One region of the Xanthobacter pollutisoli genome, then DNA from elsewhere that is predicted to be linked to it. Evidence: predicted binding sites of a transcription regulator. Region 1 holds the regulator's gene; each other region holds the start of a gene.

Region 1 (7,912 bases):
CCCGCCGCTCGCCCCTCGGCAACGTGCGCCATCTGGTGGTGAAGGAGCTGTTGAGCCTGTGGCGCGACCGGGCGCTGCTGGTGCTGGTGGTCTACGCCTTCACCGTCGCCATCGTGCTGCAAGCCAACGGCATGCGCCACGACCTCCACCGTGCCACCGTGGGCGTGGTGGACGAGGACAATTCGGTGCTCTCCAACGCCATTCTCGATGCGCTGCTGCCGCCGAGCTTCCAGACGCCCGTACCGCTGGCGCCGCAGAACGTGGACCGCGCCATGGACGCGGCGCGCTACACCTTCGTCCTCAACTTCCCGCCGAACTTTCAGGCCGACGTGCTGGCCGGGCGCTCCCCGTCGGTGCAGCTGCTCATCGACGCCACGGCGCTGATGCAGGCGGGCCTCGGGGCCAACGACATTTCCGGCATCTTCCAGTCGGAGGTGAACCGCTTCGTGCTGCGCCACGCGGAGGGGATCGACACGCCGGTGCGGCTCGAGATCCGCGCCGCCTTCAACCAGGGGCTGGAATCCTCCTGGTTCACCGGCACCATGGGGCTCATCACCAACATCACCATGCTGTCGGTGCTGCTCGCCGGGGCGGCGCTGATCCGCGAGCGCGAGCACGGCACGCTGGAGCATCTGCTGGTGCTGCCGGTGCGCCCCTCCGAGATCATGCTGTCCAAGGTGGTGGCCAACGGCGCGGTGATATTGGCAGCCACCGCCTTCGCGGTCGTGGTGGTGCTGAAATGGGGGCTCGGGATGGGCATTTCCGGCTCCATCCCGCTGTTCCTCGCGGGGACGGCGCTCTACCTGTTCTTCACCGCATCGCTCGGCATCTTCCTCGGCACGCTGTCCGGATCCATGCCCCAGTTCGGCCTGCTGTTTTTCCTGATGGTGCTGCCCATGAACATGCTGTCCGGCGGCTTCACCCCGCTGGAGAGCATGCCGTCCTGGCTGCAGACCACCATGCAGGTGTCGCCCTCCACGCAGTTCGTCGCCTTCGCCCAGGCCATCCTGTATCGCGGAGCGGGGATCGAGACGGTGTGGCCGCGCTTTGCCGCCACGTTCGGCATGGGGGCGCTGTTCTTCGGCGTGGCGCTGGCGCGCTTCCGCACCTTCCTCGCCGCCCAGCAATAAGGCGGTCAGATGTAATCGACGAAGGAGGCCAGCTGCTCCTGCGACAGGTCGCGCATCTGCGCCAGCGTGTAGGTGTCGAGCACGGTGCCGATGGCATCGCGCACCCGCACCATCAGCAGGCGGACCTCGCAGGTGGCGATGTCGCAATCCTCGCACGGCTCGTAGGCGTTGCGGCTGGCGCAGGGGAAGGGCGCGAGGGGGCCGTCCAGCGCCCGGATCATCTCGCCCACCACGATGTCCTCGGGGGACTTGGCCAGCCGGTAGCCGCCGAGCTTGCCCTTCTTGGACGAGAGGAAGCCGGCGTTGCGCAACTCGCCGAGGATCACGTCGAGGAATTTCTTCGGGATGTTGTTGGCCTCGGCGATGTCGGCGACCTGCGTCGAGCCGCCGGGCGGCAGCCGGGCGAGGTGGACCGCCGCCTTAAGACCGTACTTTCCTTTTTTCGTCAGCATTCTGCGCCCTCTCGCGGGCTTATGGGGAGCCGGCGGGCCGGCGTCAACCGGGGAAAGGCGGGCGTCGCCGCGTCAGCCGGCGCCGGGCTCGTCCTTCAGCTCGAAGCGGGCCATGAGCGGGGCCTGCGCCATGGCGAAGGCGAAGGTGAGCGGGAGGTAGCCGAAGGTCTTGAAGGCGACCCAGGTGTCGGTGGAGACCGAGCGCCACACCAGTTCGTTCAGCACCGCCATGGCCAGGAAGAACAGGCCCCAGCGGATGGTCAGCCGGCGCCAGCCCTCGTCGGTGAGCTTCACCATGCCGTCGAACACGTAGGGCAGCAGCGGCTTCTTCAGATAGAGCCCGCCCAGCAGCAGCACGCCGAAGAGGGCGTTCACCATGGTGGGCTTCAGCTTGATGAAATGCTCGTCCTGCAACCACAGGGTGAGACCGCCGAACACCATCACCACCACCGCCGACACCAGCGGCATCACCGCCACGCGGCGGGCGAGGATCCACATGGCGGCCAGAGCGGCGAGGGTCGCCACCATGAACACGCCGGTCGCCACATAGATGCCGCCATAGCCGTTGGCGGCGAAGAACAGGACCAGCGGGCCGAGCTCCAGGCCAATCTTCAGCCATGGGCTCATCTTGCGGGGGGCGACGGCTGCGGATCGGGTCATGGGAGGGCCGGCAGGAGGAAAATACCGCCGCCTCGGGCCGAGGAGCGGCCGGGCGGCGCGACATTTCCCATGTGGCGCTTGTTGTTGGAACAATCAAGCCTGCTCACGGCGCAAGGCCGAGGCAGGCGGTGAGCTCCGGCCCCTCCCGCGGGACCCGGGCCTGAAGGCGCGACGCGAGGCGCTGGACCCCGCCCGAGGGGTTGCGCGCGTCGCGCCGGTGGGGATTGGGCAGCATCACGGCGAGGAGGGCCGCCTGCCGCGCGTCCACCTGGGAGGCCGGGATGCCGAAGGCGCGCTGCGCCCCCGCCTCGACGCCGAACTCGCCGTCCGGCCCCCATTCGGCGATGTTGAGATAGATCTCGATGAGCCGCCGCTTGCTCACGACAAGGTCGAGCCAGACGGCGAGCGGGATCTCGATGGCCTTGCGGATCAGCTCGCGGCCCGGCCACAGGAAGAGGTTCTTGGCGATCTGCATGGGGATGGTCGAGGCGCCGCGGGTGTCCTCCAGCTCGTCCGCCTTGTCGAGGGCGGCACGCAGTTCGTCGAGATCCACGCCCCAGTGCTGGCAGAAGCTCGCGTCCTCGGAGGCGATGACGGTGCGCACCAGCGCCGGCGACATGCGCTCGATGGGGGTCCAGATGCGTTCCACCCGCTCGCCGGTGATCCAGCGGCCGATCATGAGGGTCGAGACCGGATTGATCACGTTGTAGAGCAGCGAGAGCACCAGCGGCAAAGCGATGATGGCCCCGATCACGCGCAGCACCAGACGGACCATCCCTTGCCCTCCCCCGACGCGGCCGACCCCGCGCCCGTCCCGCGGCTGCCTTCGGCAACCCATCATGCCCCGACCGGCCACCGCCGCGACCCCGCGCGGCGCGCGCTTGACCTGCGCGCCGCATTGGGGCACCCGGTGGCCCCCGTCAACGGTGCGCCCGGCCCGGGCGTTCCCGCACCGCTATCATCGACGCAGGCCCAAGGTGACATTTTCCCTGAAGGATCGTCTCGACGCCGCCGCCGACGCCACGCAGGCCCGCCTCGAAGCCGCCCTCGCCGACGCGCCGACGGCAGGCGAGCGGCTGCGGCCCGACCGCCTCATGGGCGCCATCCGCCACGGCGCTTTGGGCGGCGGCAAGCGCCTGCGCCCCTTTCTCGTCATCGAGAGCGCCGCCTTGTTCGGCCTGCCGCCGGCCGCCGCCGTCACCGCCGCCGCCGCGGTGGAATGCGTGCATTGCTATTCGCTGGTGCATGACGACCTGCCGGCCATGGACAATGACGACCTGCGCCGCGGCCGCCCGACCGTCCACAAGGCCTATGACGAGGCCACCGCCATCCTCGCCGGCGACGCGCTGCTGACCCTCGCCTTCGACCTCCTCGCCGGCACCGATGCCCATCCCGACGCCGCGGTGCGCATCGCCCTCGTGCGCGCACTCGCACGCGCCTCCGGCATGGGCGGGATGGTGGGGGGCCAGATGCTGGACCTCGCCGCCGAGGGCCGCTTCTCCGGCGGCGCGCCCCTCGCCCTGGAGGAGGACGCCATCCGCGACCTGCAGGCCATGAAGACCGGCGCCCTGCTCGCCGTCTCGGTGGAGGCCGGTGCCATCCTCGGCGGGGCCGACGCCCCGGCGCGGACGGCGCTCGCCGCCTACGGGCGGGCGCTGGGCGCCGCCTTCCAGATCGCCGACGACCTGCTGGACGTGGAGGGCACCACCGAGGAGGTGGGCAAGAGCGTGCGCAAGGACGAGGCAGCCGGCAAGGCGACGCTGGTCTCCCGCCTCGGCCTCGACGGCGCCCGCGCCGTGCTGGACCGGCTGGTCGCCGAGGCGGGCGAGGCCCTCGCGCCGTTCGGCGAAAAGGGCGCCGTGCTGGCCGAGGCGGCGCGCTTCGTCGCGGCGCGGCGCAGCTGAGGCGACGGCCTCGCCCGTCCGTGCGCGCCATGCTAGCGTTCCGCCCGTGACCGATCCCGACCGCTCTTCCCTCACGCGCCGCGCCCTCATCGCCCGCGGCGTCGCGATCGCCGCGGCGCCCCTCGCCGGCATGACGCTGGCGACATCCCGCGCGCTCGGCCAGCCGCAGAACGAGGCGGACGTGGTCATCATCGGCGCCGGGGCCGCGGGCATCTCCGCCGCGCGGCGCATCGCCGAGGCGGGCCGCAGCTATATCCTGCTGGAAGCCTCCAACCACGTGGGCGGCCGCACCGTCACCGACACCGCCCAGTTCGGCGTGCCGTTCGATCTCGGCGCGCCGCGCCTGAACATGCCGGCGGCACGCCCCATGGCCGCCTACGGGCGGGCCGAGGGGCTCGACATCTACCGCGCGCCCGACGGCGGCCGGCTCTATCAGGACGGCCGCGAGGCGGGCGATGCCGACTATGAGGACTTCATCGCCACGGTGCGGCGCGGGGAGCGGGCCATCGTGGCGGCGGGCGACGCCGGGCGCGACATGCCCGCCGCCCGTGCCCTGCCCGACCTCGGCGCCTACGGCGCCAGCGCGCGCTTCGTGCTCGGCCCCTTCGCCTGCGCCAAGGAGCTGGACCAGATCTCCACCGTCGACGTCTCGCGTGCCGACGAGCGCGAGGGCGAGGACATCTGCCGGCAGGGCGTGGGCACCCTCGTCTCGCAGCTGGCGCGGCCGCTGACCGTGCGGCTGGAGACCCCGGCCCGGGCGGTGGAGCTCGGCCCGCGTCTCGTCTCGGTGCAGACAAGCCGGGGCACGGTGCTCGGGCGCACCGTCATCATCGCCGTGCCGCCGAGCCTCATGGCGTCGGGCAAGCTGCGCATCCAGCCCGGCCTGCCGCAACGCCAGCGCACGGCGGTGGAGAAGATCACCCTCGGCGCCTTCGACCACATCGGCTTCCGCCTGCCGCGCAATCCCGCCGGGCTCGGCGTGGACGAGCTGATCTATTTCCGCGCCGAGGGGCCGCGCGCCTATGCCCTGCGGGCCCGTATCGGCGGCAGCGACCTCTACAGCCTGGAGGTGGGCGGGGACGTGGCCACCGGCCTCGCCGACAGCCCGCCCGATGCCGCCGCAGCCTTCGTCAAGGCGGCGCTCACGCGCGAGTTCGGCGCCGACACGGCGGCCCGACTTGGCAAGGTGTTCGCCACCCGCTGGAGCAAGGAGCCGTGGGCGCTGGGTGCCTTCTCCTGCGCCCTCCCCGGCTTCGGTAACATGCGCCGCGCCTTCACCGAGACGGTTGCCGGCCGCCTCGTGTTCGCCGGCGAGCACGCCCATGAGACCCTGTGGGGCACGGTGGGCGGCGCCTGGCTCTCGGGCGAGCGGGCGGCCAAGCAGGTTCTGGGACTGATCGGGGTGCGCTCCGGTTGAGGGGGCGGGCGTCTGCGCCCCGACGGAGCACCTGGCGACCCGCGCCACCCTCGCAAGCCGCACGCGCGGGCCGTAGCAGCCCGACGGCCCGCCCTCAATGGGCGCGGGCGAACATCTCGTTGAAGGAATAGCCTGCGCCACGCACGGTGCGGATGGGGTCGGACTGGCGGCCGCGGTTGATGGCCTTGCGCAAGCGGCCCACGTGCACGTCCACGGTGCGCTCGTCGATATAGACGTCCTGGCCCCACACCCCGTCCAGCAGCTGCTCGCGGGAGAAGACGCGGCCGGGAGACTGCATCAGGAATTCCAGCAGGCGGAACTCGGTGGGGCCGAGATGCACCTCGCGGCCGGCGCGGTGCACCCGGTGGGTCTCCCGGTCGAGCTCGATGTCGCCGGCGCGCAAAAGCGTCGCCACGTGCTCGGGCTTGGCCCGGCGCAGCAAGGCGCGCACCCGGGCGAGCAGCTCCGGCACCGAGAAGGGCTTCACCACATAGTCGTCCGCCCCGGTGGCGAGGCCGCGCACCCGCTCGGTCTCCTCGCCGCGCGCGGTGAGCATGATGACGGGCAGGCGCTCGGTTTCGGGCCGGGTGCGCAGGCGCCGGCACAATTCGATGCCGGAGAGGCCGGGCAGCATCCAGTCGAGGATCACGAGATCCGGCACGCTCTCGCGCAGCCGCGTCTCGGCCTCGTCGCCGCGGCCGACGCTCTCCACGCCGTAGCCTTCCGACTCCAGATTGTAACGGAGCAGGAGGGTCAGAGGCTCCTCATCCTCGACGATCAGAATACGCGCCGGCACTGTCATTCATCCGTTCGTTAGACCGGGGCGGCCGGCTGCTGGGCAACCCGCGCCACGCGTCCTCTTGGCAAAATGAGAGGGCGGGCGATCGGACCGAACCCGATCCGGCCGCTCGCGCTCCGTCATGCGCCCGTCCGGGCCTCAGCCCTGGACGGTGCGGCCCGGGAAGGGCAGCGTGGTCTCGCTCGAGGCGTCGGCCTTCGGGCGGGTCTCGGGCAGGTTCTGGCCCGTGACCATGTAGAAGACGATCTCGGCGATGTTGGTCGCGTGGTCGCCGATGCGCTCGATGTTCTTGGCGCAGAACAACAGGTGCGTGCACACCGAGATGTTGCGCGGATCCTCCATCATATAGGTCAGGAGCTCGCGGAACAGGGAGGTGTACATGGTGTCGATGGCGCCGTCGCGGCCCCACACTTCGACCGCCTTGGCTTCGTTGCGGGCGGCGTAGGCGTCGAGCACCTCCTTCAGCTGCTCCAGCACCAGGTCGGAGATGTGCTCCACCCCGCGCACCAGCTTCTGCGGATGATACTCGCCCTCGATGGCGATCACGCGCTTGCCCACGTTCTTGGCGAGGTCGCCGATGCGCTCCAGGTCGTTGGCGACCCGGATGGCGGCGACGATCTCGCGCAGGTCGTTGGCCACCGGCTGGCGCTTGGCGATCACCAGGATGGCGCGGTCCTCGATCTCCCGCTGGGCCTGGTCGACGGTGGCGTCGAGCAGCACGACCTTCTGGGCGATGGCGCCGTCGCGGCGGATCAGCGAGGTGACGGCGTCGGCCACGAGGCGCTCGGCCTGGCCGCCCATCTCCACCACCTTGCGGCCGATTTCCTTCAGCTCGACGTCGAAAGAGGCAACGGTATGCTCCGGCATGGGATCGGTCCTTCCTTGGAGCCCGCCAGCCGGCCCGGGCCAACAGGCCGGCCGGCGGAGGCGTTCGCTCCCTTGGGGTTGAGGGAAGATGCGCCGGCCGGGCGAGCCCGCCGGCGCCTTTCCCGCGTCAGCCGAAGCGGCCGGTGATGTAGTCGCGCGTCTTGATTTCCTTCGGGTTGGTGAAGATCACGTCCGAAGGCGCCACCTCGATCAGCTCGCCCAGGTAGAAGAAGGCGGTGATGTCGGCGCAGCGCGCGGCCTGCTGCATGTTATGGGTCACGATGACGATGGTGAATTCCTGCTTCAGCTCGTCGATCAGGTCCTCGATCTTCGAGGTGGAGATGGGATCGAGGGCCGAGGTAGGCTCGTCCAGCAGGATCACCTCCGGCCGCACCGCGATGGTGCGGGCGATGCACAGGCGCTGCTGCTGGCCGCCGGACATGCCGAGCGCCGAGGTGTGCAGGCGGTCCTTGGTCTCGTCCCAGATGGCGGCCTTGCGCAGGCACCATTCCACCCGCTCGTCCATCTGCGCCTTGTTCAGCCGCTCGTGCAGCTTCACGCCGAACGCGATGTTGTCATAGATCGTCATGGGGAAGGGCGTCGGCTTCTGGAACACCATGCCGATGCGGGTGCGCACGATGGTGGGGTCGAGCTCCTTGCCCACGATGTTCACGCCGTCGAAC
Region 2 (7,912 bases), on a different contig from region 1:
GGCGGACCGAGTTGGACCCGATGTCGATGACTGCGACCGGTGCGCCGTGAATCAGCCGGCCGGGCGCGCGATGCAGCTCCTCGCCCGTCTCAACGGCGGACGAAGAGGCTGCGCGGCGAAGAATCTTTGAGAGACTTTCCACGGCCGGACAAGCTCGGATTGGTCATGAAATATTGATGGGCGTTGAACGGCTCCTCGCCCGGGGCCGGGACTATGCGTTCCGAGGAGCCATCCGGCAACACGCGCCAGCTCTGCTGGTTGTCGATGAGGTTCGCAACCATGATCTGGTCGAGCACCTGCTCGTGCACCGTGGGGTTGGTGATGGGGCACAGGGTTTCGACGCGGCGGTCGAGGTTGCGCGGCATCAAATCGGCGGACGAGATGTAGACGATGGCGCTCGGGCTCGGCAGGCCGTGCCCGCCACCGAAGCAGTAGATACGCGAGTGCTCCAGGAAGCGCCCGACGATGGACTTGACCCGGATGTTCTCCGAAAGGCCGGGGATGCCGGGCCGCAGGCAGCAGATGCCGCGGATGACGCAATCCACCTGCACGCCGGCGTTGCTGGCCTCGTAGAGCGCGTCGATGATCTCGGGGTCCACCAGCGAGTTGCACTTCAGCCAGATGGCGGCGGGCCGGCCGGAACGGGCGAACTCGATCTCGTCGGCGATGTGGCCGAGGAGACGCGGCTTGAGGCCGGTGGGCGACACCGCCATGGCGTCGAGCTCGCCGGGGGTCGCATAGCCGGTGATGAAGTTGAAGATGCGGGCCACGTCCTGGGCGATCACCGGATCGGCGGTGAAGAAGCTGAGGTCGGTGTAGATGCGCGCGGTGATGGGATGGTAGTTGCCGGTGCCCACATGGACGTAGGTGGCGAGCGAGGTCCCCTCCCGCCGCACCGCCATGGACAATTTGCCGTGGGTCTTCAGCTCGATGAAGCCGAACACCACCTGCACGCCGGCGCGTTCCAGGTCGCGTGCCCAGCGGATGTTGGCCTCCTCGTCGAAGCGGGCCTTGAGCTCCACCAGCGCGGTGACCGACTTGCCGGCCTCCGCGGCCTCGGCCAGCGCCTTCACGATGGGGCTGTCGGAGGAGGTGCGGTAGAGGGTCTGCTTGATGGCGACGACGTTGGGATCGCGGGCGGCCTGGCGCAGAAACTGAACCACCACGTCAAAGGATTCATAAGGGTGGTGAACCAGTATGTCCTTCTCGCGAATAGCGAGAAAGCAGTCTCCGCCGTGGTCGCGGATGCGTTCGGGAAATCGCGCGTTGTAGGACTGAAACTTGAGGTCCGGCCGGTCCACCGAGACCAGCTGCGAGAATTCGTTGAGGGCCAGCACGCCGCCGACCACGAAGATCTCGTCGTCGTTCACGCCCAGCTCGCGGGCGACGAAGTTGCGCAGTTCGTCCGGCATGGCGGCGTCCGCCTCCATGCGGATCACCTCCCCATAGCGGCGCTGCTTCAGCGCGGTCTCGAACAGGCGGACGAGGTCTTCCGCCTCCTCCTCGATTTCCAGATCGCTGTCGCGGATCACCCGGAACACGCCTTGGCCCTTCACCGCATAGCCGGGGAAGAGGCGGGAGATGAACAGGCCGATCATCTGCTCGAGCGTGATGAACCGCAGGGCGCCCGTGCCGAGGTCGGGCAGGCGGATGAAGCGTTCCACCTTGGCTGGGATGCGGATGAGCGCGTTCATCCCTCGGCCGTCCGACTGGCGCACCAGCTGGAGCGCGAGGGAGAAGCCCAGGTTGGGGATGAAGGGGAAGGGGTGCGCCGGGTCGATGGCGAGCGGGGTCAGGACCGGGAAGACGTAGTTGAGGAAGTGCCGCTCCAGCAGCGCCAGGTCGTCGCCGGAGGCGTCCGCCCCGTCCACCAGGACGATGCCCACGCCGGCAAGGTCGCGCCTCAGCTCCAGCCACCGGGCCTGCTGGTCGGAAATGAGCTGGGCCGCGGTGGTAAGGATGGTGGCAAGCTGTTCGCTGGGGGTCAGTCCGTCGGGGCTCGGCGTCTGCACGCCCTCGCGGATCTGCTCTTTCAGGCCGGCGACTCGGACCATGAAGAATTCGTCGAGGTTGTTGGCCGAGATGGAGAGGAAGCGCAGTTGCTCCAGCAGCGGGTGGTTGCGGTTCTCCGCCTCTTCCAGCACGCGCCGGTTGAAGTGCAGCCAGGAAATCTCGCGATTGATGAAGCGCTGCGGCGACTGCGCCAGAGCCTCCGCCACCCCGGCGACGCTGTCGTCCTCGGCCAGAGCTGCAGCCTCATTCATACCCATGATGCTCGGTCCCCCGCGCTTTTCGGCCGGACCATGGCCGCGTTAGATGACTACTCTATGACGCACGTCTGGGACGCAGGCGGGCGTTGTTTTTCAGCGCAGCGGGCATTGTCCGGACGCTCAATCTTCCTCGTCCTGGCTTGCCAGAGCCGGCTGTTCCTTGAGCACCTGCGCCGCCAGCGACCGCGTCACCGGTCGCCTTGCCGCCAAGGCCGCCTGGTCGAGGGCGTCGACCACGCGCTTGGCACCGGCCACCGAGCGCTGCATGCGCAGAAGCAGATATTGCACCGTTGGCTCGTCCACGGCGAGCTGCCGGTCGGCGAACAGCTTCACCAGCACGGCCGCAAGCAAGGCATCCCCAGCCGGGTCGATCTCGAACACCGGGACCGCCCGCAGGCGGGACGCGAGGTCCGCGGTGGCGAGGGCGAAGCCGGAGGGGGCGGTGCGTGCAGTCATCAGCAGATAGGCCTGCTGTTCGCGGGCGAGGTTCAGCAGGTGGAAGAGGGCGGCCTCGCTGAAGGTGCCGGCCGCAAGGTCCTCCAGCACCAGCGCGCCGGTGGAGAGCGCCTCCGGCACCCCCTCGCGCTCCAGCGCGCGGGCAGGGAGGGTGCGGGCACCGGAGCGCTCGGCGAAAATGGCGGCGAGGTGGCTCTTGCCCGCGCCCTCGGGGCCGACGAGGCAGACCACCCGGGCCGGCCAGTCAGGGAAGGCGTCGATGAGGGCGAGGGCGGCGGCGTTGCCGGGGGCTGCGAGGAAGTCCTCGCGGCGCAGCGCCGGCTGGTTCGGCAGATCGAGCGGCAGCTGGCGCGGGGGAGCGGCCATGGGTCAGCGGCTCTCCGGCGGTGACACTGTGTCGTCCGGCGGCCCCTGGTAGAGCGAGGACTGGAGATAGCGGGCAATGGCGAACCGCACCAGCACGCCCGCGACCGCCGTCAGCGGCACAGCCAGCAGCAGACCGACGAAGCCGAACAGATAGCCGAAAGCGAACAGGGCGAACATCAGCCACACCGGATGGACGCCGATGCTGTCGCCCACCAGCTTGGGCGACAGCACGTAGCCCTCGATGGTCTGGCCGGCGACGAAGATGGCGAGGACCGTTCCGATCATGCCCCAGTCCGGGAAGAACTGAACGATGGCGACGCCCATGGCCAGCACGAAGCCGGTCAGCGAGCCCACGTAGGGGATGAAGGTGATGACCCCGGAGACGATGCCGATAAGCAGGCCGAAATTAAGCCCCGCCATGGTGAGCGCCACGGCATAAAAGGTGCCCAGCAGCAGGCACACCATGGCCTGGCCGCGCACGAAGCCGGCGACGGCGGCGTCCATCGCCCGGGCAAGGCCGCGCACCACCGGCCGGTGCGGCACCGGCACCAGACTGTCCACGAAGGCGACCATGCTGTTCCAGTCGCACAGGATGTAGAAGACCACCACCGGCGTCACGACCAGCAGGGCGAACAGAGAGATCAGCGCCTGCCCGCCGGACCAGACCGACGACAGGAGGCCGAGGACGTGGCTGACGCCCTGGGTCATGAGGTCCGAAATGGAGCGCTGCATGTCCGGCAGTCGATCGCCGACGATCCCGCTCAGCCATTCCCGGTTTTCCTCCGTGAGGAGGCCCTGCAGGCGGGTGACGTAGGACGGCAGGCGCTGGATGAACTCGAACAGCTGGGACGACAGGATCGGCAAGGCGAGCAGGAAGAACAGCATCACCAGCAAAAGCATGATGCCGACCACCACCAGCGCCGACAGGGTGCGGGCGACGCCCAGGCGCTCGAGCCGCGCGACCACCGGATTGAGGAAGTAGGCGAGCACGATGCCGGCGACGAAGGGCAGAAGGATGCCGCCCAGCAGCCAGAGCACGACCGCTGTCAGCAGCAGCGCGCCCACCCAGAAGCGCGCCTGAATGCGCACGGTCGCGCCCTCGCTTTCGGAATGCAGTGGCACGGGCATGCGCGGAAGGCGCCCGAACGCCGTGTTGCGCCGGGGCTGGGGCGGTCCCTCGCTCCGCAGTTCGGAGAGGGGGGTACGGTCGCCGTCCATCGCCGTTCACCCTTCAGCCGGAGGCCCGATGGGGCCGATCGCCAGTCAGCTGCCCCTCAGCCTGCCATGTGGCGTGTCCATGCAGCGAGATAGGCAGCGGCGGAAAGGCACGTCAAGAGCCCCACCAGGACCAGCCCCACATCGAACAGCCCCGGCATGGCCAGTCCGAATCCTGCGCTGGCGAGCACGAAGGCGGCAAAGGAGATCTGCGCAGCGGTGTTCACCTTGGACACCAGCAGCGGGCTGATGGCCACCGGCTTGGCCATGGTGAGCGAGAGCACCACGGCGCCGACGATCATCACGTCGCGCGACACCACGGCGATGGCGACCCAGCGGGGGATCAGCTCAACCACCGCCAAAGTCACATAGATGGAGACGAGGAGCGCCTTGTCGGCCACCGGATCGAGATAGGAGCCGAGCTCCGTCTGCATGTGGAAGCGCTTGGCGACGAAGCCGTCCAGCGCGTCCGAGACGCCGGCGGCGAGGAACAGCCAGAAGGCCAGCAGCGGCTCTCCGGCGGTGATGGACCACACCACGGCGGGCACCAGGAAGATGCGCAGCAGGGTGATGATGTTCGGCAGGCTCACGGCTCTTCCGCCACCCCAAGGGACCTGAAGCGATCGGACGGCAAGGCGCCTCTTCGCCCCGCCGGTCCGGCAAGGTCAGCCGCTGATGCGCTCGATCTCGGCGCCGCAGCGCGAGAGCTTGTCCTCAAGCTTCTCGAAACCGCGATCGAGGTGATAGACGCGCTGCACCATGGTCTCGCCCTCGGCGGCGAGGCCAGCGATGACGAGGGACACGGAGGCGCGCAGGTCGGTCGCCATCACTGGGGCGCCGGTGAGACGCTCCACGCCCTCCACTGTGGCGGTGTCGCCGTCGAGGTGGATGCGGGCGCCGAGCCGGGCCAGCTCCTGCACGTGCATGAAGCGATTCTCGAAGATGGTCTCGGTGATGCGCGAGCGGCCCTTGGCCTTTGTCATCAGGGCCATCAGCTGGGCCTGGAGGTCGGTGGGGAAGCCCGGATAGGGCGCGGTGGAGACCTCCACGGGGAGGATGCCGGCGCCGTTGCGGCGCACGCGGATGCCCTCGTTGGTGCAGTCGATCTCCGCGCCGGCGTGGCGCAGGGTCTCCAGCGCATCCTCCAGCAGGTCGGGCCGGGCGCCGGCGAGCATCACGTCGCCGCCGGTCATCGCGGTGGCCATGGCATAGGTGCCGGTCTCGATGCGATCGGGCAGCACCGCGTGGCGGGCGGCCCGCAGCCGCGGCACGCCTTCCACCTGGATTGTGGGTGTGCCGGCGCCCTCGATGCGGGCACCCATCTTGATGAGGCAGTCGGCGAGGTCGACGATTTCCGGCTCGCAGGCGGCGTTCTCGATGATGCTCTCGCCGCGGGCGAGGCTGGCGGCCATCAGCGCTGTGTGGGTGGCGCCGACCGACACCTTCGGGAAGACGATGCGGGCGCCGGTGAGGCCGTTGGGGGCGCGGGCGAGGACGTAGCCGGCGTCGATTTCGATGTCCGCGCCGAGGGCGCGCAGCGCATCGAGGTGGAAATCCACCGGCCGGGTGCCGATGGCGCAGCCGCCGGGGAGCGACACCTTGGCCACGCCCATGCGGGCCAGCAGCGGGCCAAGCACCCAGAAGGAGGCGCGCATCTTCGACACCAGATCGTAGGGGGCGATGGTGTCGACGATGACCCGGGCGTCGATCTCCAGCGTCTGGCCGGCGTAGGGGTCGTCGCCGTTGCGCTTGCCGTTGGTGGTGATGTCGACGCCGTGGTTGCCGAGGATGCGCTGGAGCAGCGCCACGTCGGCGAGGCGGGGGACATTCTCGAGGATCAGCTTTTCCTCGGTGAGGAGGCTGGAGATCATCAGCGGGAGGGCCGCGTTCTTCGCACCGGAGATGGGAATGGTGCCCTTAAGCTCGTTTCCGCCAACGATGCGAATCTTGTCCATGCCGTCCTGTCCCTCCCGACGGCAGGCCTCCCCCCAGAGCCAGCCGAAAGCGGATGTAAGGGAAAAGCTCTAGCCCGGCTCGTCCTTCGGCACAATCTCCGGTTCCCCGCCCCGAGGGGCGTCGTCCCCGCCGATTGCAGGATTTCCACCGGAAGGCGCTCCGCCGGTGCCGGCGGGGGTATCGGGAGGCGCGCGCCGGGCGCGCGCCTGCGCCTTCCGGCGGGCGAGATTGGCCCTCAGGGCGGCGGCGAGGCGCTCGGATTTCTCGTTGTCAGCCGACATAGGATCTCTCCCCATCGGGGTAGCGCTGGCGGGCCCCGCGTGCAAGGGTGCGGGTCGGGTGCGTGCAAGGCGGGAAGCTCTCGCGCGCGAGGAGTGGCGCCTTCGCTGGCCTTGCCGCAGGGAGTGTGCTAACGAGCCGCATTGCTGGGCCGGGCGCGGGCGCATTCAAAGGCCCCATCGCCCGCGCGCGGCGCGAGGGGCGGGCGGGCCGGATTCGCGTCTCCTTCGCGATCGAGGGGGACTGGGCACGGCGGAAAAAAGGCATTATGCCCTCCTCCAGCCGCCGAACGGCAACGGGATTATCCGAACAACCGAGGGTTCGATCTATGAGTGACATCGCCGAGCGGGTGAAGAAGATTGTCGCGGAGCATCTGGGGGTGGAACCCGAGAAGGTCACGGAGAGCGCCTCCTTCATCGACGATCTCGGCGCCGACAGCCTCGACACCGTGGAACTCGTGATGGCCTTCGAGGAGGCCTTCAACTGCGAGATCCCGGACGATGCCGCCGAGACCATCCTGACTGTGGGCGACGCGATCAAGTTCCTGGAAAAGAACGCGGCTTGATCCCAAGGCGTGTCCATCTGGCGGTCGCGCGGCGCCTTGCGCCCGCGGCCGTTGTTGCACCGGGCCGCGCGCGAGGCGCGCTGATCGCCCGCCTCCCGGAGTTTTTCCCATGAGACGTGTTGTCGTCACCGGCCTCGGCATGGTGACGCCGCTCGCCTGCGGCGTCGAGCCGACCTGGCGGCGGCTCATCGCCGGCGAAAGCGGCGTCAAGGCGATCAGCCATCTCGAGGTCGCCGACCTCGCCTGCAAGATCGCGGCGAACATTCCGCGCGGCGACGGGTCCGACGGCACCTTCAATGCCGACCAGTGGATGGAGCCCAAGGAGCAGCGCAAGGTCGACGAATTCATCGTCTTCGCCATGGCGGCCGCTACCCAGGCTCTCGACGACGCCGGCTGGCACCCCTCGGCCTATGAGGACCAGATTTCCACGGGCGTGCTCATCGGCTCCGGCATCGGCGGCATCGAGGGCATCGCCGAGGCGTCCCTGCTGCTCAAGGAGCGCGGGCCGCGGCGCATCTCGCCCTTCTTCATCCCCGGCCGCCTCATCAATCTCGCCGGCGGCTACGTCTCTATCCAGCATGGCCTCAAGGGGCCGAACCATGCGGTGGTCACGGCCTGCTCCACCGGCGCCCACGCCATCGGCGATGCCGGCCGCCTCATCGCCCTCGGCGATGCGGACGTGATGGTCGCGGGCGGCACCGAATCGCCCATCAACCGGCTGTCCATCGCGGGCTTTGCCGCCTGCAAGGCGCTCTGCACCGCCTTCAACGACGACCCCACCCGCGCCTCGCGCCCCTATGACAAG
Region 3 (7,912 bases), on a different contig from region 1:
CGTAGTCCGCCGACACCAAAGGGCGCGGCTCGAAGCCGAGGATACCGTTGAGCGCACCCGCGGCGGCCTTGGCGAACAACGCGTTCACCTCGTCCGCCGTGGTCTCGCGGTTGAGCTCGAACACGCAGTCGGTGAGCGAGGCGTTGAGCACCGGGGCGCGCACCGCATGGCCGTTCAGCTTGCCCTTCAGCTCGGGATAGATGAGGGCGATGGCGGTGGCGCTGCCGGTGGTAGTAGGCTGCAGCGAGAGCATGGCCGAGCGGGCGCGGCGCAGGTCCTTGTGGGGCGCGTCCACCACCACGTTGGTGTTGGTGGGATCGTGGATGGTGGTGATCTGGCCGTGGCGGATGCCGATGGCCTCGTGCACCACCTTCACCACCGGGGCGAGGCAGTTGGTGGTGCAGGAGGCAGCGGTGACGATGGGATGCGTCTCTCGGTCGTAGAGCTGCTCGTTCACCCCCACCACAACGTTCAGCACGGACGGGTCTTTCACCGGCGCGGCGACGATTACGCGCTTGGCGCCGCGCTTCAGGTGACCTTCGAGCACGGCGGGGGTGAGAAACTTGCCGGTGGACTCCAGTACGAGGTCCACGCCGAGATCGCCCCAGGGGATATCGCCCGGCGTCGCGTGAGAGGAGAAAGACAAGCTCTTCTCGCCGATGCGCACACTATCCGCGCCCTCGGCTGCGATGGGCGCACGCCAGCGCCCCTGTACGCTGTCGAATTCGAGGAGATGGGCGATGGCTTCCGCCCCACCCTTGATCTCGTTGAGATGAACGATCTCGAGCCGGTTGTTGCCGCGCGGATCATTGTCCGGGCGGTAGGCCGCCCCCATGGCCGCGCGAAGCGAAAGCCGTCCAATGCGGCCGAGGCCGTTGATCCCTACTCTCATGGCACCGTCATCCTCGCAAACTTTGAAAAGGTGCGGCGTTGCCGCGATGATCTCAGGCTTTGGTGCGGTCGCCGGCGTCCGTCACCCTCACGCCGCCGGCTTCGTACCAGTCCTTGGTATGGTTCACGATCCACACCACCGAGAGCATCACCGGAACCTCGATGAGCACACCCACCACGGTGGCGAGAGCCGCACCCGACTTGAATCCGAACAGGCTGATGGCGGCAGCCACCGCCAGCTCGAAGAAATTGGAGGCCCCAATGAGGGCAGAGGGGCCGGCCACGCAGTGGGCTTCGCCGGACAGCCGGTTCAGGAGATAGGCAAGGCCCGAGTTGAAATAGACCTGGATCAAGATCGGCACGGCCAGCAGCGCAATCACCAGCGGCTGGGCGAGGATCTGCTCGCCCTGGAAGGCGAACAGCAGCACCAGGGTGGCGAGCAGCGCCACCAGGGAGAGCGGCTGGAGCACGCCGAGCAGGCGATCGAGCCCGGCCTGTCCACCGGTCGCCAGGATGCGCCCGCGGAGGAGCTGCGCCGCGATCACCGGGACGACGATGTAGAGCATCACCGACAGGAAGAGTGTGTCCCACGGCACGGTGATGGAGGAGAGCCCGAGCAACAGCCCCACGACGGGCGCGAAGGCGACGATCATGATGGCGTCGTTCAGCGCCACCTGGGACAAGGTAAAGTGGGGCTCACCCTTGGTGAGATTTGACCAGACGAACACCATGGCCGTGCAGGGCGCCGCCGCCAGAAGGATGAGGCCGGCGATATAGCTATCGATCTGGTCGGCTGGCAGGTAGGGTCGGAACAGATAGCCGATGAACAGCCAGCCGAGGAACGCCATGGAGAACGGCTTCACCGCCCAGTTCACCAGCAGCGTCACCGAGATTCCGCGCCAGTGCCGGCCGACCTCCTTGAGCGCGGCAAAGTCGATCTTGACCAGCATGGGCACGATCATCAGCCATATGAGGATGGCTACCGGCAGGTTGACCCGCGCCACTTCCAGCGCCCCGATGGTCTGGAACACGGACGGCGCCAGCGCGCCAAGCGCGACGCCGGCGATGATGCACAGGAACACCCAGAGAGTGAGATAGCGTTCAAACACGGACACGGTGCGGGATCTCCCAAGGCCGCCAGCTGCGGCCGATTGCGGCGAGAGCGTGGGCGCGGTCTGTTTCAGGACGACGACAGTTCACGCGGCCTGTCCCGAGAGTGTGAGGTCCGTCGCTCCCTCCATTTTCCCGATCTCGCCGATGCGCTCCTTGAGCGAAGCAAGATCGAGCTGCTCAAATGGCAGGTTGACGAAGGCGGAGATACGCCCGGCGAGCCGACGGTAGGTGGCAACGAAGGCAGCCTTCTGCTCAGCTTCGGTTCCCTTCACCCGGATCGGGTCGGGCAGACCCCAATGGGCCTGTAGCGGATGACCGGGGAAGGCAGGGCAGATTTCCCCAGCTGCGGCGTCGCAGGTAGTGATGACGAAATCCATCTGGGGCGCATCCGGCCTGGCGAACCCATCCCAGCTCTTGGAGGCGAGGTTCGTCGTGTCGTAGCCGAGCGAGTCGAGCAGATCGATAGCCATCGAGTGCGGCTTGAGCTTCGGCCGACTGCCGGCCGAGTAGGCCTTGAAGCGGCCTCGCCCCTCGCGGTTGAGCAACGCCTCCGCGATCAGCGACCGTGCCGAGTTGGCCGAGCAGACCAGCAGAACATTGTAGACGCGATCATTCCCAGCGGCAGGACGCAGCTGTGGAAAGGCCGCGGGGCCGGTCCCGCACCGGGGGGAGACGGCAAAACCCATCTCCGCCATCAGTTGGCTCAGCACAGGGCCCGCTGTGGACAAGCTGACGGCATAGATGATGGACCGTCCCTCGCGCCGCGACGTGACAAGGCCGGCACGCTCCAGCACGCCGAGGTGCACCGACATGGTATTGTGCGCTACCGCCAGCAGGCGGGCGATGTCGCCCGCCTGAAGGCCATAGGGCACATAGCGCAGCAGAAGACGATAAGTCTCGAAGCGCGTGCCTTGGGACAGCGCATCGAAGATCCGCGTGGCGTCTTCCCCATTCAGCTTCGTCTCGTCCATCTTGTCTCACCGTTCGAATGCTGCTCACGCGTCAGCCCAAGTGCCTCAGGCGCCGCCCTTGAAGGTCCTGGCCCAATAGTCCTTGACCTGCTGGACCAGAGCCGGCGGCAAGGGAACATAGCCGAGCTCGGACGCAAATTTCTCGCCCTCGCCCAGGGCGAAACGCCAGAACTCGAAGGCGGCTTGGCTGTTCGCCGGCACCTTCGGCTCGCGGTACATGAGAGCGAAGGTGGTCGCCGCAATAGGATAGGCATCCTCGGCGGGGGAATCGGTGATGACGACGAAAAAGTCCTTGGCGCCGGCCCAATCGAAGCTCAGCGCCGCCGCCTGGAACGCCGCCGCGCTGGGTGCGATGAACTTGCCAGCACGGTTCTGGACGAGGCCATAGGCCAGCTTCACCTGCACCACATAGGTGTATTCGACATAGCCGATGGCATTCGGGACCCGCTTGACCTCGGTCGAGACCCCTTCGTTACCGCGCGCGCCATACCCCACCGGCCAGGCGACTGCGCTGCCTTCGCCGACCTGCTGCTTCCACTCCGGGCTCGCCTTGGCAAGGTAGGACACCCAGTTGAACGTGGTTCCAGATCCATCGGAACGGTGCACCACCACGATCTTCGCGTTGGGCAGCTTGACGTCGGGATTGAGGGCCCTGATGGCGGGATCGGACCAGGTCGTGACCTTGCCGAGATAGATGTCAGCGAGAAGGGCGCCGGTGAAGCGGAGCTGGCCGGGCCCCACGCCGTCCACGTTGAACACCGGAACGACGCCACCGAACACGATGGGGAACTGGCCGAGGCCATATTTCTCCAGTTCTTCCGGCTTCAGCGGCTTGTCGGACGCGCCGAAATCCACCACCCCGTCCTTAATACGGTTGACGCCGGCCGACGAACCCACCGACTGGTATCCTACGATGTGGCCTGTGCGCTCACGAAACGCCTCCGCCCATTTCCAGATGATCGGATAGGCGAAGGTGGAGCCGGCACCCCGCACCTCCGCGGCGCGCGCCGGAGGCGCGAACATCGACAGGGCCGCGAGCGTCGCCGCAGCTGTCCAGACAAGAATGCGATTCACGGCTGGCCTCCCTTGGGTCCTAGCGACATATCGCTGGAAACAGATAGCTCCATACGAGTCATTATGTCGATAGGAGTGGACAGATCGCTATATGGCCTTCATGTCACTCTTGTGACGCCATTTACGTCGCGCCAATCGCAGCGATAGTATAAATTATCGATATGTCGATACAAATGGAAATGATGTAATGTAGAGACGGAATGCTCGCGAGGTTGAGAGGCAAATTTGTTCGGGAGGAGAAATGAATAATAGGCGCTTCATATGGACTTTATATAAGTAATATACGTCAATCGAAGTCGGATAGCCTCTCAAAAATTGCAATCAACCATGGACAATTGCCACGATGTCCATATGATTTACATGAAATAAAGCCAACCATAGCCTAGAACTACGTTGCGTCATATTCGATAAAATCTCTGTTGATTCAGGAATATCGCTCGATATACACAAATTGTCATGAATTTGTTACATAACATGCTTAGAGCCCGTGAGGCTAGGTGAGCATCAGAAGCCCTAGCGGCACTGTCCAGGGAGACGGCATCCTCATGAAGATCATCACTCTCGCGAGCGCCCTCGCGCTGCTCGCTACCGGCGCGGCCTTCAACGGCGCCGCTGCCCAGGCACTGGTCAAGGTCGACGGGTCGTCCACGGTATTCCCCGTGACCGAAGCCATGGCGGAGGAATTCCAGAAGGCGAACAAGGATATCAAGGTGACGGTCGGCATCTCCGGTACCGGCGGCGGCTTCAAGAAGTTCTGCCGCGGAGAGATCGACATCTCTGACGCCTCGCGCCCCATCACCTCCGCCGAGCAGAAGGCCTGCAAGGAAGCCGGCATCGAGTATATCGAATTGCCGGTCGCCCTTGATGCGCTCACGGTCATCGTCCACCCGTCCAACACCTGGGCGAGCGAGATGACGGTTGCGGATCTGAAGAAGATCTGGGAGCCCGAGGCCCAGGGCAAGATCACCAACTGGAAGCAGGTCCGCGACAGCTACCCGGATCGGCCGCTGGTGCTCTACGGCGCGGGCGTCGACTCAGGCACTTACGACTATTTCACCGCCGCCATCGTCGGCAAGGAGCATTCCAGCCGCGGCGACTTCACCGCATCGGAGGATGACAACGTGCTGGTCCAGGGCGTGGCGGGCGATCCCAACGCCCTCGGCTTTTTCGGCCTTGCTTACTATGAAGAGAACACCGGCAAGCTGAAGGCGGTGAAGATCAAGGTCGATGACGCCGCGCCCGCCGTGGAGCCGTCGGTCGAGAACGCCCGCACCGGCAAGTACCAGCCTCTGTCGCGGCCGATCTTCATCTACGTGAACAAGAAGGCGGCCGAAACCCGTCCGGAGGTGGCGAAGTTCGTTGAGTTCTACCAGGACCCGAAGCACGCGGTCGAGCTGGTCAAGGAAGTCGGCTATGTGCCGCTGCCCGAGGCCGCCCTGAAGGTGTTCCAGGAGCGCTTCAAGAAGCGTGAGATCGGCACCGGCTTCACCGGGTCCAAGGTCGGCGTCTCCGTCGAGGATCTCGTCAAGGAAAAGCTCGTCTACTGACAGGTGATCTTGAGGGACCTGAGGGAGGTGCTCCGGCGCCTCCCTCCATTCAGGTGAGGGTTGGACGTGGTCGCACCGGTGTCTCCAGACTCAAGAACAGGCCGGTTGCGCCTGACGGTTTCTCCGGTCTTCCTGGCGCGACGCCGGGTGGTGGACCGCATCATGCGCGTTGTCCTGTTTCTCAGTGCCGCACTCTCTGTCCTGGTCACGGCGGGCATCGTCTACGTCCTCCTGTCCGAAAGCCTGAAATTCTTCGCACAGGTGTCGATCATCTCCTTCCTGACCGACACACAATGGACGCCGGTGTTTCAGGACAAGCACTTCGGCATCATGACTCTGGTATCCGGTACTTTGGTGAGTTCGCTCATCGCCCTGCTCGTCGCGATTCCAGCCGGTACCGTGCTCGCAATCTATCTGTCGGAGTTCGCGCGGCCACAGGTGCGCGAGACCATCAAGCCGTTTCTGGAGCTTATCGCAGGCGTGCCCACTGTGGCATTCGGCTATTTCGCTCTTTTGTTCCTCACGCCCATCTTCCAGATCTTCATTCCCGGGCTGGCGGGCTTCAACCTGCTCGTGCCGGGCATCGTCATGGGCATCATGATCCTGCCCTACATCGTTTCCGTGAGCGAGGACGCCATGCGCGCGGTCCCTGCGGAACTGAGGGAGGGGGCCTATGCGCTGGGCTTCACGCGGCTCCAGACGGCGACGCGGGTGGTGATCCCCGGCGCCTTCTCCGGGGTGACGGCGGCCTACATCCTCGGCATGTCGCGGGCGGTTGGCGAGACCATGGTGGTGGCCATTGCTGCGGGCCAGCAGGCGAAGCTCGCCCTGAACCCTCTGGAGGGCGCAGCCACGATCACCTCCTATATCGTCCAGATCAGCCTCGGCGACGTGCCACATGGCTCCATCGCTTATCTCACCATCTTCGCGGCGGGCATGACGCTGTTCCTCATGACTTTCGCCTTCAACATTCTCGCCTTCTGGCTCCGCCAGAAATACCGTGAAGTCTATTGAGGGGATGGCCGTGAAGCCGCTCGCCGCTCAACCCTCCCGCCGCCTCTCCGACGCGGAAATCGTCGCTCGGGCGCATCGGTCCGACCGCAATTTCGCGATCCTGGGCCTCAGCGTGCTCGTCATTTCCATGATCGTTCTGCTGTCGCTCATCGTGGACTTCATGGTGGACGGGCTTGGCCGCATTGATCTTGATTTCCTGACGAGCTTCCCCTCCCGACGCGCTTCGGAGGCCGGCATTCTGTCCGCCTGGGTCGGCACCACGCTGGTGATGCTGGTGACGACGGCGCTGGCGGTGCCGCTCGGCGTCGCAGCAGGCCTCTATCTTGAGGAATATGCGCCGCGGAACTGGATCACCCATCTCATCGAAATCAATGTGACCAATCTCGCGGGCGTGCCCTCCATCATCTATGGGCTGCTCGCCCTCGGCCTGTTCGTGCAGAGCTTCGCCATGGGCCAGACGATTCTAGTTGCGGGCATCACGCTGGCGCTTCTCATCCTGCCCATCATCATAGTCGCCACACGCGAGGCGGTGCGCTCCATCCCGCTCGAGATCCGCGAGGGCGCCTATGCGCTTGGCGCCGACAAATGGCAGACGGTGAGCGGCTACATCCTGCCCACCGCGCGTCCCGGCATCCTCACGGGTGCCATCGTCGGTATGTCACGGGCCATCGGCGAGACCGCGCCCATCATCACCATCGGCGCGCTCACCTTCATCGCCTTCCTGCCGCCTTCACCGGTCCAGGACACCTTTCCGTTCATCAATTTCAACTGGCTCAACTCGCCGTTCACGGTGATGCCGATCCAGATGTTCAACTGGGTTTCACGTCCCCAGGCGGCGTTCCACGTGAACGCAGCAGCAACCGGTCTCATTCTGCTGCTTATGACGCTGCTGATGAATGCGATCGCCATCTGGCTGCGCTACAAGATCCGCCGGAGCATGCGCTGATGCTGCAGCCCGGCCTTTCGGAGAACGAGATGACCGCCGTGACCCCAGCATTGGACGCCGTGGCCAGCAAGGAGCCCGCCCCCCTGCGCGCTTCTGTTCGCAACCTCAATTTCTTCTACGGCGACAACCAGGCGCTCAAGGGGGTGGAGCTTCCGATCGTCGAGGGTAAGGTCACCGCCCTCATTGGGCCGTCGGGATGTGGAAAGTCCACGCTCCTGCGCTGCTTCAACCGCATGCATGACCTATATCCGGGCAACCGGTATCAGGGCGAGATCATCCTCTATCCGGAGGGGATCAACATCGTGGCGCCGGAAGTAGATCCAATGCTCGCGCGTTTGCGCATCGGCATGGTGTTC

The links. Region 1 encodes PhoB, which activates phosphate uptake and scavenging genes when phosphate is short. Its sites were predicted from a motif close to TGTCATNNANCTGTCAT; they were not measured.
Region 2: ABLE93_RS00630 (RNA degradosome polyphosphate kinase) is a predicted target of PhoB. The motif match lies at 2,317-2,333, and genes of this name have one in related genera.
Region 3: ABLE93_RS21860 (PstS family phosphate ABC transporter substrate-binding protein) is a predicted target of PhoB. The motif match lies at 4,502-4,518, and genes of this name have one in related genera.

The regions. Positions count from the first base shown of each region.
Region 1 is NZ_JBDZDP010000007.1:33,360-41,271, forward strand. It holds gene ABLE93_RS15045 (ABC transporter permease) at 1-1,130, shown strand, start outside; gene ABLE93_RS15050 (RrF2 family transcriptional regulator) at 1,136-1,582, opposite strand; gene ABLE93_RS15055 (septation protein A) at 1,655-2,242, opposite strand; gene ABLE93_RS15060 (biosynthetic peptidoglycan transglycosylase) at 2,346-3,017, opposite strand; gene ABLE93_RS15065 (polyprenyl synthetase family protein) at 3,220-4,146, shown strand; gene ABLE93_RS15070 (flavin monoamine oxidase family protein) at 4,193-5,563, shown strand; gene phoB (phosphate regulon transcriptional regulator PhoB) at 5,658-6,359, opposite strand; gene phoU (phosphate signaling complex protein PhoU) at 6,501-7,229, opposite strand; gene pstB (phosphate ABC transporter ATP-binding protein PstB) at 7,357-7,912, opposite strand, start outside.
Region 2 is NZ_JBDZDP010000001.1:124,870-132,781, reverse strand. It holds gene ppx (exopolyphosphatase) at 1-76, opposite strand, end outside; gene ABLE93_RS00630 (RNA degradosome polyphosphate kinase) at 90-2,264, opposite strand; gene ABLE93_RS00625 (HdaA/DnaA family protein) at 2,391-3,092, opposite strand; gene ABLE93_RS00620 (AI-2E family transporter) at 3,096-4,310, opposite strand; gene ABLE93_RS00615 (CDP-alcohol phosphatidyltransferase family protein) at 4,367-4,897, opposite strand; gene murA (UDP-N-acetylglucosamine 1-carboxyvinyltransferase) at 4,973-6,262, opposite strand; gene ABLE93_RS00605 (acyl carrier protein) at 6,871-7,107, shown strand; gene fabF (beta-ketoacyl-ACP synthase II) at 7,217-7,912, shown strand, end outside.
Region 3 is NZ_JBDZDP010000017.1:51,368-59,279, forward strand. It holds gene ABLE93_RS21840 (ArsJ-associated glyceraldehyde-3-phosphate dehydrogenase) at 1-892, opposite strand, end outside; gene arsB (ACR3 family arsenite efflux transporter) at 945-2,006, opposite strand; gene ABLE93_RS21850 (arsenate reductase/protein-tyrosine-phosphatase family protein) at 2,088-2,975, opposite strand; gene pstS (phosphate ABC transporter substrate-binding protein PstS) at 3,021-4,049, opposite strand; gene ABLE93_RS21860 (PstS family phosphate ABC transporter substrate-binding protein) at 4,595-5,596, shown strand; gene pstC (phosphate ABC transporter permease subunit PstC) at 5,702-6,610, shown strand; gene pstA (phosphate ABC transporter permease PstA) at 6,615-7,556, shown strand; gene pstB (phosphate ABC transporter ATP-binding protein PstB) at 7,556-7,912, shown strand, end outside.